DNA from 3 places in the Rhodopseudomonas sp. NSM genome. Region 2 is predicted to be linked to each of the others. Evidence: predicted binding sites of a transcription regulator. Region 2 holds the regulator's gene; each other region holds the start of a gene.
The links. Region 2 encodes LexA, which represses DNA repair genes until DNA is damaged. Its sites were predicted from a motif close to TGTTCNNNNTGTGTTCNG; they were not measured.
Positions count from the first base shown of each region.

Region 1 (4,340 bases), 350 kb from region 2:
TCAACCATCCGATGAACGCCCGGCAGGTCACGGCGTTTCGCGAGATTGCCAGCCTGTTCGCCGGCGTGCCGGCGTCGCTGTCGGCCTCCTCCGGCATCTTCCTCGGCCCGCAATTCGCCTTCGACATGGTGCGCCCCGGTGCCGCGCTCTACGGCATCAACCCGACGCCGGAGGCCGACAATCCGATGCTGCCGGTGGTCGATCTCAAGGCGCGCATCCTGCAGGTCCGCGGCGTCGAGCGCGGCGACAGCGTCGGCTATGGCGGCACCTGGACGGCGCGGCGGCCGACGAAGATCGCGGTGCTGTCGGCCGGCTATGCCGACGGTTACTTCCGCGCTGCCGGCTCGAACGACGGCACCCGCGGCGCCGACGTGATCATCGCCGGCCAGCGCTGCCCGATCGCCGGTCGGATCTCGATGGACCTGATCGCGGTCGACGTCACCGACCTGCCCGCCAACGCCGCCCGCCGCGGCCAGATGGCGACGCTGATCGGCGACGGCATCACCGTCGACGAACTCGGGCATCATTTCGGCACCATCGGTTACGAAGTGCTGACCAGCCTCGGCCGCCGCTACGCGCGGATCTATAAGGGCGGCGACGCCAAGCCGGACGAGAAGCCGGCCGAGGGCGACGGCGCGCTCACCGCCACGACGGACTGAGTCCCACGCACGAACTCTCAGCGTCATTGCGAGGAGCGCAGCGACGAAGCAATCCAGAGGCGCAGTGCACCGCGTCTCTGGATTGCTTCGCTGCGCTCGCAATGACGGAGCCTCTCACCTGATCGGCCAGCCGGCTCAGTCTTCGTGCACCAGAAACAGGAAGCCGGTGATCGCCGCGAGAAACGCGAACGAGCCGGCGATGCCGACGACCAGCACCGCGCGGATCAGCATCGGCGCCTCGCTGGTGTCGATGACTTTGGCGAGGCCGAAATAATTGCCGAGCAGCAGGATCACCGCGAATCCTGCGCCGAACACAGCACCCATCGCAAAATGCCCGGCCACCTGCCGCCATTTGCGTCGCTCGTAGGCGTTGCGGTCGTCGTCTGGCATCGCCGCGCCATGCTAGAGCAATTCATCGCGTGGTTGAAGCGGCACGGCCTTCCGCAGGCACTGCTCGTCATCCTGGGTGTCGGCCGAAGATGCGACCTATCACATCGGGCACCACCGCCAACGCGTCATGCCCGGCCTCGTGCCGGGCATCCACGTCTTGCAGCAGACGCCGGAAGTTAAGGCGTGGATGGCCGGGACGAGCCCGGCCATGACGAGAGGCGGCGATTCAATGCCGCGAGAACAGATCCCGCAGCCGGCACAAAGTAGTGGTGATGTCGAAGCGCTGGTAGGGCAGCGTCTCGCCCTTGATGACGAGGTCGATCGCGGTGGCCGGATCGGTCTCGCCGGTGAGCAGCACGTCGGCGCCGCGCTTCTTCATGTGGCGGACGAAGCCGTCGCCGGCGCTCCCGGCGACGATCAGTTCGACGCCGTCGAGCGGATGCGGACCGTCGTCCTTGAAGTAGTGCGGAAGCTGCTCCTTGGTCAGTTCGACCCGGGACGGCGCCGGCAGCGGCGCGTCGCCGCGATGCCCGGCCAGATCGAACAACAGCCATTGCCGCGCCTGCCCGGCGTGGCCGCTGACGGTGACCCAGTCGGTCGTGGGGATGGCGATCTTCATGTTGGCTCTTCCGCTCTGTGCTCAGAATCGGAAGCCAGAATGCCGCGCCTTCCAGGCAACGGCGTTGATCCAAATCTTCCTCATCAATTGCTGCCTCGACGTCGCCGCACACCGACTGCTATCGCAACCTCGCCTCCGAGGTTGACGCCAAGAACAAAATATGAACAAAAATGTCGACACGCTCACGTCGCGACTGCATGAACAATGGCCAAAGCCTCGCCCTCCTTCGTCTGCCAGAACTGCGGCGCGACCTATAATCGCTGGCAGGGCAAGTGCGAGTCCTGCGGCGAGTGGAATACGTTGGTCGAGGAAGCCGGCGACAGCGCCGTCCCGGTCAGCATTCGCGCCAAGCGGCGCGGGCGGCCGTTCAAGCTGGAATCGCTCGCCGGCAAGAGCGTCGACGCGCCCCGCCTGCCCTCCGGCATGGCCGAACTCGACCGCGTCACCGGCGGCGGCTTCGTCCGCGGCTCGGTGCTGCTGGTCGGCGGCGACCCCGGCATCGGCAAATCGACGCTGCTGACGCAAGCCACCAGCCTGATGGCGCGCAGCGGCCATCGCGCGGTGTACATCTCCGGCGAAGAAGCCGTGGCGCAGGTGCGGCTGCGCGCCGAGCGGCTCGGCCTCGCGTCCGCGCCGGTCGAACTTGCGGCCGAGACTTCGGTCGAAGACATCATCGCAACCCTTTCTGAAGGCGCGACGCCGCGGCTGATCGTGATCGATTCGATTCAGACGATGTGGACCGACACGGTGGAGTCGGCGCCCGGCACGGTGACGCAGGTGCGCGCCTCGGCGCAGGCGCTGATCCGCTTTGCGAAAAAGTCCGGCGCGGCGATCATCCTGGTCGGCCACGTCACCAAGGACGGCCAGATCGCCGGTCCCCGCGTCGTCGAACACATGGTCGACGCGGTGCTGTCGTTCGAGGGCGAAGGCTCGCAGCAGTTCCGCATCCTGCGCGCGGTGAAGAACCGCTTCGGGCCGACCGACGAGATCGGCGTGTTCGAGATGACCGGGCTGGGCCTGCGCGAGGTCGCCAATCCGTCGGAGCTGTTCCTGTCCGAGCGCGATCTCGGCTCGCCGGGCACTGCGGTGTTCGCCGGCATCGAAGGCACCCGCCCGGTGCTGGTCGAACTGCAGGCGCTGGTGGCGCCGACCACGCTCGGCACGCCGCGCCGCGCGGTGGTGGGCTGGGATTCGGCGCGACTGTCGATGGTGCTGGCGGTGCTCGAGGCGCATTGCGGCGTCAAGCTGTCGGGCTACGATGTGTATTTCAACGTCGCCGGCGGGCTGCGGATCAACGAGCCCGCGGCCGATCTTGCCGCCGCCGCAGCGCTGGTGTCGTCGCTGGCGAATTCGCCGCTGCCGACCGACGCGGTGTATTTCGGCGAGATCTCGCTTTCCGGCGCGGTGCGGCCGGTGGCGCAGACCGCCGCCAGGCTGAAGGAAGCCGCCAAGCTCGGTTTCGCCCGCGCGATCCTGCCCGAGACCGCCCGGGGCGATGCGCCATCCGACGCCGGGATGGCGCTGCAGACGGTCGGCGGGCTCACCAGCCTGGTCGCCGATATCGCGGCACGCGGAACGCCGCGCCCCGCAGGGCGCGACAGTAGTTCGTCGGAGAAAAATGCCACACCGGCGCGATTCCGGCGGCAGGAGGGCTGAACCGGCGTGACCTTTACGGACGGCGCCGCTATACAACGCGCGCGCTTTGCGGCAGTAGCAGCCACCAACCTTTAACCCAGCGGAACATTGCTGTGGCGACGGGATGGTTGGCGGTTTTCTCGCCTTGCGCGGCGTGCCATACCACCGTCATCTGGAGCGGCGCTGCGCACGCCGATTCTCCGTTTTGCAGACCGAGCGGACCCGACGAACCGATGCCGATCACGATTCTCGATTTCGTTGTCCTCGCGGTGATGTTGGTGTCGGGCCTGCTGGCGATGGTCCGCGGCTTCATGCGCGAAGTGCTGTCGATCGCGGCCTGGGGCGCAGCCGCTCTGGTGACGCTGTATGCCTTCCAGAAGCTGCTGCCGACCGCCAAGACCTATTTCTCGAACGATACGGTCGCCGCCGTCGTCGTGATCGCCGGCGTGTTCCTCGGCACCCTGATCGTGGTGTCGATCATCACCGTGCGAATCTCGGACATGATCCTGGATTCGCGGATCGGCGCGCTCGATCGGACGCTGGGGTTCCTGTTCGGCCTCGCCCGCGGCCTGCTGATCGTGGTGGTGGCCTATCTGTTTTTCAACTGGCTGGTTCCCGAAAAACAGCGGCCTGATTGGGTGACCAACGCAAAATCGCGCACCGTCCTGCAAGGAAGCGGTGATTGGCTGATGACGCTCTTGCCGGACGACCCTGAAAATACCATCTTGAAAAGGTTCAAGAAGAAGTCGGACGAAGAGCAGACCGATGAGTCGGCCACGCCCGGCAGTGGCGACGGCTACAGCAAACCCGCCCGCGACAGTTTGAAAAAGCTGATAGAGGGCAAACCCGACGCACGCTGACGCGTGCTCAGTGAGAGGCGCGATGGACGCGATCAACAGCTCTTCCGACGACGCCGCAACGCCCGCTCTGGACGCCCGCGACCCGCAAGTTCTCGATAACCATATCCCGGATGACAATGTGTTCGACACCGACGGCGATACGCTGCGGGAGGAATGCGGCGTGTTCGGCATCTTCGG
Region 1 is NZ_JBQTCH010000002.1:414,220-418,559, forward strand. It holds gene alr (alanine racemase) at 1-659, shown strand, start outside; gene ACTZWT_RS06215 (hypothetical protein) at 795-1,049, opposite strand; gene ACTZWT_RS06220 (NifB/NifX family molybdenum-iron cluster-binding protein) at 1,276-1,668, opposite strand; gene radA (DNA repair protein RadA) at 1,873-3,324, shown strand; gene ACTZWT_RS06230 (CvpA family protein) at 3,537-4,163, shown strand; gene purF (amidophosphoribosyltransferase) at 4,186-4,340, shown strand, end outside.
Region 1: a site for LexA is predicted at 1,818-1,835, ahead of radA (DNA repair protein RadA). Genes of this name have one in related genera too.

Region 2 (4,340 bases):
TCGAGCGACGGCGGCTGGCGGCTGCACTACGCGAAAACCATGCAGGGGATGCGCGACGCGATCGATGCGCGGATACGGCTCGCGCTCGACGGCGACCAGCGTTCGATCGCCACCGCGCTGATCACCGGCCGGCGCGATGCGATCTCGACGTCGGTTAACGACGCGATGTTCATCTCCGGGCTCGGCCATGTGCTGTCGATCTCCGGCTATCACATGGCGGTGGTGGCCGGGGTGGTGTTCTTTGCGGTGCGCGCGGCTCTCGCGCTGATCCCGGCGCTGACGGTGACGTTTCCGATCAAGAAGGTCGCCGCCGGCGCGGCGCTCGCCGCCGCCGCGTTCTATCTGCTGCTGTCCGGCGCCGAGGTCGCGACGCAGCGCAGTTTCCTCATGACGGCGGTGGTGCTGATCGCGGTGATGGTCGATCGCCGTGCCATCACGTTTCGCACGCTGGCGATCGCCGCTTTGGTGGTGCTGCTGATCGCGCCGGAATCGCTGGTGCATCCGAGCTTCCAGATGTCGTTCGCGGCGACGCTGGGGCTGGTCGCACTGGTTCAGCTCGGCATGCCGGCGCTGTTCGCGACCGCGGACAGTTCGGCGACCGCGCGCGCGGCGCTGTGGGGCGGGCGCGAGATCGCGATGCTGGCGCTGGCGTCGCTGGTCGCGGGGCTCGCGACCATGCCCTATGCGGCCTATCACTTCCATCGCGTCACGCCTTATGGGGTGATCGCCAATCTGCTGGCGATGCCGGTGGTGTCGGCGATGGTGATGCCCGCAGGCCTGCTCGGCCTCGCCGCGATGCCGTTCGGACTCGACGGGGTGTTCTGGCGGATCATGGAGATCGGCATCGACTGGATGATCGTGGTGTCGCTGTGGGTCGCGGCGCTGCCGGGCGCGATCGGCAGGATCCCGGCGTTCGGGAGCGGGCCGTTGTTACTCGCGTCGCTCGGCATCGTCCTGCTCGGCCTGCTGCGCACGCCGCTGCGCCATGGCGGGCTGGCGCTGCTGACGCTTTCGACCGGCTGGGCGCTGCTGACGCCGCAGCCCGAGATTCTGATCGCCGGCGACGGAAGGCAGGTCGCGCTGCGCGGGCCCGATGGAAGGCTGCGGGTGATGCAGAGCGGTGGCGACAATTTCAGGATCCGGCAGTGGCTCGCGGCCGATGCGGATCCGCGCGCGGCCGACTCAGCGTCATTGCGTGACGGCGTTTCGTGCGACGCCGACGGCTGCGTCGGCGCGCTGGCCGATGGCGGGCTGGTGGCGCTGTCGTTCCGGGCCGATGGTGTGGCCGACGATTGCGCGCGGGCGACGTTGGTGATCGCGCTGGCGCAGCCGCCGCCCGATTGCGCGGCGCGTCTGATCAGCGCCGATATGCTCGCGCGCAGCGGCGCTCTGGCGTTGCGACGAAACGAGGGCGGGGACGGCGGATTCGTGACCGTCGCGGTGCGGCCGAAAGGGCTCGACCGGCCGTGGTCCCCGGCGCCCGCCGACGCGCCGGAGGGGGGCCTCGGAAACGCCCCGATGCAGCGGACAGTGCCGCGCTCCGCCCCGGTCGACGCCACTTCGGCGGCACCTGATCAGCACGACGAGGACTGAGCCCGCGACCCATCTCCGCGCGGGGCGTTTAGCTCAGTACTTGCGGTACAGCCCGATCAGCTTGCCCTGAATCCGTACGCGGTTCGGCGGCAGGATGCGGACCTCGTAGGCCGAATTGGCCGGTTCCAGCGCGATCGATGCGCCGCGGCGGCGGAAGCGCTTCAGCGTCGCTTCTTCCTCGTCGATCAGCGCCACCACGATGTCGCCGGTGTCGGCGCTCTCGTTGCGCTGGATCAGCGCCATGTCGCCGTCGAGGATGCCGGCATCCATCATCGAATCGCCGCGCACTTCAAGCGCGTAATGCTCGCCGGAGCCGAGCATGTCCGGCGGCACGCTGATGGTGTGACTGCGGGTCTGCAGCGCCTCGATCGGCGTGCCGGCTGCGATCCTGCCCATCACCGGAACCGCGACGTTGCGATCGGAATCGTCGTCGGCGTGCTGCGCGCTCGGCGGTCGAACCTTGCCGAGATTGCCTTCGATCACGCTGGGGGTGAAGCCGCGGCGGCCGCCGCCGCTATTGCCGCCGAGATCAGGCAGCTTGATCACCTCGATGGCGCGGGCGCGGTTCGGCAGGCGGCGGATGAAACCGCGTTCCTCCAGCGCCGTGATCAGGCGGTGAATTCCCGATTTGGAGCGCAGGTCGAGCGCGTCCTTCATCTCGTCGAACGAGGGGGGAACACCGGCTTCCTTCAGCCGCTCGTTGATGAATTTCAGCAGCTCGAATTGTTTGCGCGTCAGCATATCGACCATTCCCCAGATCTGGCGACGATCGCCGTGTCGTCGTGCGGTCCGTTCATCGCGCCCTGAATATGAACAGGCGAGGCGCAACTACTCGAAACAAATCATGAACGGACACTATATGTTCAGTATGTGTTCCGCAACCTCTTAATTTCAGGTCAACAAATTTGCGGATCGCTATTCCGGAAGCTTAAGGATGTGACAGCTCGATCCCGTCGCGGCCGCCGCCGCGAAGGGCGGGCGGACGATCAGCGCCTGTGCCGCGGACAGCCGCGCCAGCAGCGACGAATCCTGGCGGTCGACCGGCGTCGCCAGCCATTGCCCGTCGTCGCGCAGCGCCAGGTGGGCGCGCAGATAGTCTTCGCGCTGGTCGTTGGCGGTGAGGTCGGCGCCGAGCACGGCGGGGAGGCGGCGGTGCATCGATTCGCCCCGCCCCGACAGCACCCGGATCAGTGGCACCATGAACAGGAATGCGCAGACATAGGACGACACCGGATTGCCGGGCAGGCCGATCACCCGCATCGGGCCGAGCCGGCCGTGCATCATCGGCTTGCCCGGCCGCATCGCGATCTTCCAGAACGCGATCGAGGTGCCTTCGGCCTCAAGCGACGACTTGACCAGATCATGATCGCCGGCCGACGCGCCGCCGGTCGTCACCAGAACATCGGCGCCGAGGTCGCGCGCGCGCGTGATCGCCGCGCGGGTCGCCTCGACGGTGTCGGCGGCAATGCCGAGGTCGATCACCTCGGCGCCTTCGCTGCACGCCAGCGCCCGCAGCGCGTAGCCGTTGGAATAGACGATCTGGCCGGGGCCGAGTGCCGCTCCCGGCATCACCAGCTCATCGCCGGTGGCGAGCATGGCCACGCGCGGCCGGCGATGCACCGGCAGCATGGGGTGGTTCATACCGGCGGCGAGCGCGAGGTCGCGGTCGCTGAGCCGATGGCTCGCGCGCAGCAGCACCTCGCCCTCGGTGAAGTCGATCCCGGCGGGGCGGATGTGGCGGCCGTGGCGGGCGGCCTCGGTGATGGTCACCTGATCGCCGTCGCGCACGGTGTCTTCCTGGATCACCACGGTGTCGGCGCCGTCGGGGATGACGCCGCCGGTGAAGATCCGCAATGCCTCGCCGGGACCGACGGCTTGTTCCGCGGGCCGGCCGGCGGCGATCTCGCCGATTACGGTGAGCCGCGCCGGCGCGGTCGCGACATCGGCCGCGCGCACCGCATAGCCGTCCATCGCCGACATCGGCTGCGGCGGCTGGGTGCGTAGCGCGGCCAGATTGCGCGCCAGCACGCGGCCATGCGCGTCGTCGAGCGCGACCATCTCCTCGGGCAGCCCGGCGGCGCCGTCGAGCACCGCGGCCAGCGCATCCGCAACCGGCATCAGCGCCATCGGGCAACTCCGGGGCGGGCGGATCGAGGCGGCACGAGAGGGCAAAAGCGGTTTGTCATGATCCGGCTTTAGGTGCCCCGCGACCCTTGCGCAAGATGTCCCGGTGGTCCCGCCGCGGAGGGGCGGCTCGAGCGTCAAACGAAATCCTAATTGTCGGCAGAAGCCCCCGGGAGGTAGGACGGGAGGGGCGGCGAGGTTCTTGTCCGCCGGACCGCTGGGAGTGCGCAGATGGGCGACAATTTTGCGAAATGGCTGCTGCGGATCGTTGCCGTCATCGGCGTGATCGCGTTCGGCACGACCTATGCGATCCGGCACGACTGGAGCAAAGGCTGGATGCCGTCCGCCAATCCGGATTACGCGCCGCCGCCCGTAAGCGCGCCCGAGCCGGCCGCGCAGCCAGCCGCACCCGTCGCGCCGCCGGTCGCTCCGGCCGCGCAGGAAACGGCCCCAGCGGCCCCGCCTGCCGCTGCAGCGGCGCCGTCAGCCGCTTCCGCACCCGCTGCGGCCCGCGCCTATGTGCCGTGCCAGCCGATCGGCCGCACCGCCAAGGGCGAGCTGGTGTATTCGATGGATTGCCGGACGCCGCCGGCGCAGTAGACACACCGGTCGATCGGCGGATT
Region 2 is NZ_JBQTCH010000002.1:64,435-68,774, forward strand. It holds gene ACTZWT_RS04520 (ComEC/Rec2 family competence protein) at 1-1,593, shown strand, start outside; gene lexA (transcriptional repressor LexA) at 1,627-2,334, opposite strand; gene ACTZWT_RS04530 (molybdopterin molybdotransferase MoeA) at 2,509-3,720, opposite strand; gene ACTZWT_RS04535 (hypothetical protein) at 3,949-4,317, shown strand.

Region 3 (4,340 bases), on a different contig from region 2:
GAGGCGAAATCTTCGCCGGCCGAGCCGGTGAGCGAGGTCATCGCCTGCGTCACCACGAAGCTGCGGCCGTCGAACGCGCCCGCCGGCTTTTCGCCCGAGGTGCCTTCGCGCCAGGCCAGCGCCGGGCGGATCAGATCGGCGAGACGCTCGAGGATATCGACCCGCACCGCGCGTTCGCCGCACAGCCGGTAGCCCAGCACACGATAGGCGTCACGATCGAGCGCCTTGTCGACCGGGAAGGACGTGCGGCCGCTGCTGGCGAGATGCTGCGCGCCTGACAGCGCCGACATGTCGACATTGTCGAGCTTCTGCGCCCACAGCAGCGAGGCGAGCGAGCGCGCCGCCGGCTTCAGCAGCGACGGGACGTAAATGTGATAGGCGCCGAACCGCACGCCGTATTTGCGCAGCGTGGCGCGCGACGGCTGGTCGAGATCCTTCATTTCGGCGGCGATCTTGGCGCGCTCGATCACGCCCAGCGACTCGATCAGCTGGAAGGCGATGCCGCGGCCGATGCCGGTGATGTCCTCGGCCTTGCCGAGTTCGAACAGCGGTCCGAGGATCTTCTCGATGTGGGTCTTGAGCCAGAGGTCGAGCCGGGTCTGGACCGCGTCGCGCGGCGCACCCGCCAGACGGTCGTCGGCGATGATGCGCAGCCGCGGCCGCAGCACGTCGTCGGCGCCGACCAGCCGCGCCACCGCGTCGCCGGTCCAGCGAATGGTGCCGTCCGAGGTCAGCACGAACTGCTCGTCGGGCGCGCCGGCGAGCTTCTCGGCGCGCTGTTCGATCTCGCCGGCCAGAGCCTTCTGCGCTGTCGCCTGCAAGGCCTTCGCGTCGGATCCAGCTTCGGCGGCGTCGGGCGCGAATGTGAAGCCGTCGAGACGGCCGATCACATGCCCTTCGACGATCACCTCGCCGGTCTTCCCAATTTCCGTATTCAACATCGTGTTTTCCCGCAGGCGGCGCATCAATACACTGGTCCGACGATCTACGAAACGCTCCGTGAGGCGTTCGTGCAACGCATCCGACAATTTATTTTCGATGTCGCGCGAAATGCCTTGCCAGTGTTCAGGATCAGCCAGCCAGTCGGCACGGTTGGCGACGAAAGTCCATGTCCGGATCTGCGCGATCCGTGCCGACAATGTGTCGATGCCGCCGTCGATCCGGTCGGCCTGCTCGACCTGCGCGGCGAACCAGTCATCCGGAATCCGGCCCTTCTGCATCAAGAACCGATACAGCGTCGTCACCAGTTCGGCATGGGCCGCCGGTGCGATCTTGCGATAGTCCGGGACCTGACAGACGTCCCATAGCCGCTCCACGGCGGCCGCGCCATGCGCCATCTCGCGCACCTCGGCGTCCCGGGCGGCGTGGTCGAGCACCCGGACGTCCTCGGCGACCGGCGCGCGCGTCAGCGCATCGTGCCGCGGCGTCTCGGCCAGCGACACCTGCAGCGCCGCGACCGAGGCGAAATCCAGCGCCGAATTCCGCCATTGCAGCGTCTTCACCGGATCAAAGGCATGATTCTGCAAGGCGTTGACGAGTTCGGGCTCGAACGGCGCGCAGCGCCCGGTGGTGCCGAAGGTGCCGTCGCGGGTGGCACGGCCGGCGCGGCCGGCGATCTGGGCGAATTCCGACGGGTTGAGCCGGCGAAACTGATAGCCGTCGAACTTGCGGTCGGACGCGAAGGCGACGTGGTCGACGTCGAGATTGAGCCCCATCCCGATCGCGTCGGTGGCGACCAGATAATCGACGTCGCCGGACTGAAACATCGCCACCTGGGCGTTGCGGGTGCGCGGCGACAGCGACCCCAGCACCACCGCGGCGCCGCCGTGCTGGCGCTTGATCAGCTCGGCGATGGCGTAGACCTCGTCGGCCGAGAACGCCACGATCGCGGTGCGCCGCGGCTGCCGCGTCAGCTTGCGGTCGCCGGCGAATTCGAGCTGCGACAGCCGCGGCCGCGTGACGATGCTGGCGCCCGGCAGCAGCCGCTCGATGATCGGCCGCATCGTCGCGGCGCCGAGCAGCAGCGTCTCGTCGCGGCCGCGCCGGCGCAGCAGGCGGTCGGTGAAGACGTGGCCGCGCTCCAGATCGGCGGCGATCTGCACCTCGTCCACCGCGAGAAACGAGACGTCGAGATCGCGCGGCATCGCCTCGACGGTCGACACCCAGAACCGCGCCTTCGGCGGCTTGATCTTCTCCTCGCCGGTGACCAGCGCCACCGCGTCGGCGCCGACCCGGTCGACGATCTTGTTGTAGACCTCGCGCGCCAGCAGCCGCAGCGGCAGACCGATCAACCCCGACGGATGCGCCACCATCCGCTCGATCGCCAGATGCGTCTTGCCGGTATTGGTCGGGCCGAGCACCGCGGTGACGCCGGCGCCGGGCGCGCGATCATTGGTAGACGGCGCATTGGTAAACGGCGCGGAGAACGAATGAGGCATATTGGCTGGATTTCTGCGTCGCCGCGGTCAGTTGTGTGTCACATTGCGACGCCGCGGCGCACGCTGGTTAAGGTGTGGAACGAGTCCGGAACGAAACGCGGCCGAATCGCAGACTCGCCGGGTTGGACAACGTTCTGTCGCAACATCTCGCGTTGGGCTGGACCTCCGCCACAAGATCAGGGGCAATCCGGAAGATCAACGTACCGATCGAGGGTCATATTCCCCGCTGTCATGCGTTCCGTGATTCCGCGGCGAGTCAACAGGATTCGACTCGGGAGTCGCTCGACCGCGCCACAGCCGCCGGAGGCACTATTGGGTCCGCGAGGCGGATTTCGGCGGGGTCGCGGTGGTGACGAACTGGGTCGCCTGCAGCACCGCATTGCCGAGCGGGGTCGGAATCTTCAGGCGGAACGGCACCAGCACCCGCGTCCCCGCGATCGGCGCCAGCCAGACTTCCATGTTGCGCTGCCCGGTCAGATATTTGATCGCTGCGCGATCCGGGATGTAGCCGGACACGGGCGTGAAGTAGATCCCGCAGACCAGCACGGCCCCCTGATAGCCCTTCTCGGCCTTCACCATTTCGGTGCGCTTGTATTCCAGCCGCAGATCGTAGCGCATCCGGCCGTCGAAGATCGGCGTCGAGAGCCGGCACGAATCCGGACTCATCAGATCGCCCGTGCCGGGCACGCGGAGAAAGGAGCCGGTCATCGGATCGACCACGCCGCGGCGATGCGCGTCGGTGACCGGAATGCGATCGGCATCCGGGGGCTGCTCCGGCTCGATCGAGGAGTCCTTGACGTTGCCGTTTGCCAGCGTGATCCGGATGGTCTCGGTCTTCTTGGCGCTGGTGGTGGTCGCCTTGTAATTCATCGGCACGAACTGGCCGTTGACGATGCGCCCCTGCGCTTCGCCACTGCCGTTGCCGCGCGAAAACGCCTGCATCACGCCCGACGTCGCGCCATTGGCGGCGGCGGCATAGCCATCGTCGGTGATCTCGATGACCCAGGCGCCCTTGCCGACCTCGATGCCGGCGAGCGTGGCTTCATAACGGGCGTCGAGTTTGCCCTGCGCCACGGCGGGGGCCGGCTGCGCGATCACGCCCAGCCCGACCGCCAGCAGACCAGCAAGCGGGCCGGACCGCAGCAGCGAAGTGATGGCGGTCCGACGGGCTGCGAAGCTGACGCGAATGTTCACGAAGGGTGGTCCTGCCTGCGGCGCGCGCCGTTCAACCGATCTGATAAATCCGCGACCGATCCGAACCAAACGTTTCGGAACCGAATGCGTCGTTTATATGGTTGTAGATCGTTACCAGGCTTGGCAAATCAATGCCGGGAAGAGCGTTTGGCGGTTCCATCCGACCGCCAAAATGGGCCGCAGCGCTGCCGCCTGCTTGACGCTGGAGCCGCGTCCGCCTATACGTCCGCGGTTCCTGAAATGGACGTCGATAGACCCCCCGCGCCTGCCCGTGGGCTGGCGGGGATGACAGAGGATTTTCGCCATGTCCCGGCGCTGCGAACTGACCGCCAAGGGTGTCCAGACCGGCCACAAGGTCAGCCACTCGAATATCAAGACCAAGCGGCGCTTTCTGCCCAATCTGGTCAACGTCACCTTCCTGTCGGATGCGCTCGGCCGTCCGGTGCGGCTGCGGGTGTCGACCAATGCGCTGAAGAGCGTCGACCATCGCGGCGGCCTCGATGCCTTCCTGCTCAAGGCCAGCATCGCCGAGCTCTCGCCGAAGGCGGCCGAGCTGAAGCGCGCGATCGCCAAGAAGAAGCAGAGCGAGCCGGCTGCAGCCGCGAGCTGATCGGCCGCTGTTTCAGCATTCCGAAATCTCCGGACGGCCGGGTTCAAAAGACCCGGCTGTTTTCGCATGCGTGCACGTCCGCATGTCGTCGCGGCGGG
Region 3 is NZ_JBQTCH010000006.1:154,413-158,752, forward strand. It holds gene ACTZWT_RS16605 (helicase-related protein) at 1-2,438, opposite strand, end outside; gene ACTZWT_RS16610 (DUF3108 domain-containing protein) at 2,748-3,632, opposite strand; gene rpmB (50S ribosomal protein L28) at 3,937-4,242, shown strand.
Region 3: a site for LexA is predicted at 2,514-2,531, ahead of ACTZWT_RS16605 (helicase-related protein). Genes of this name have one in related genera too.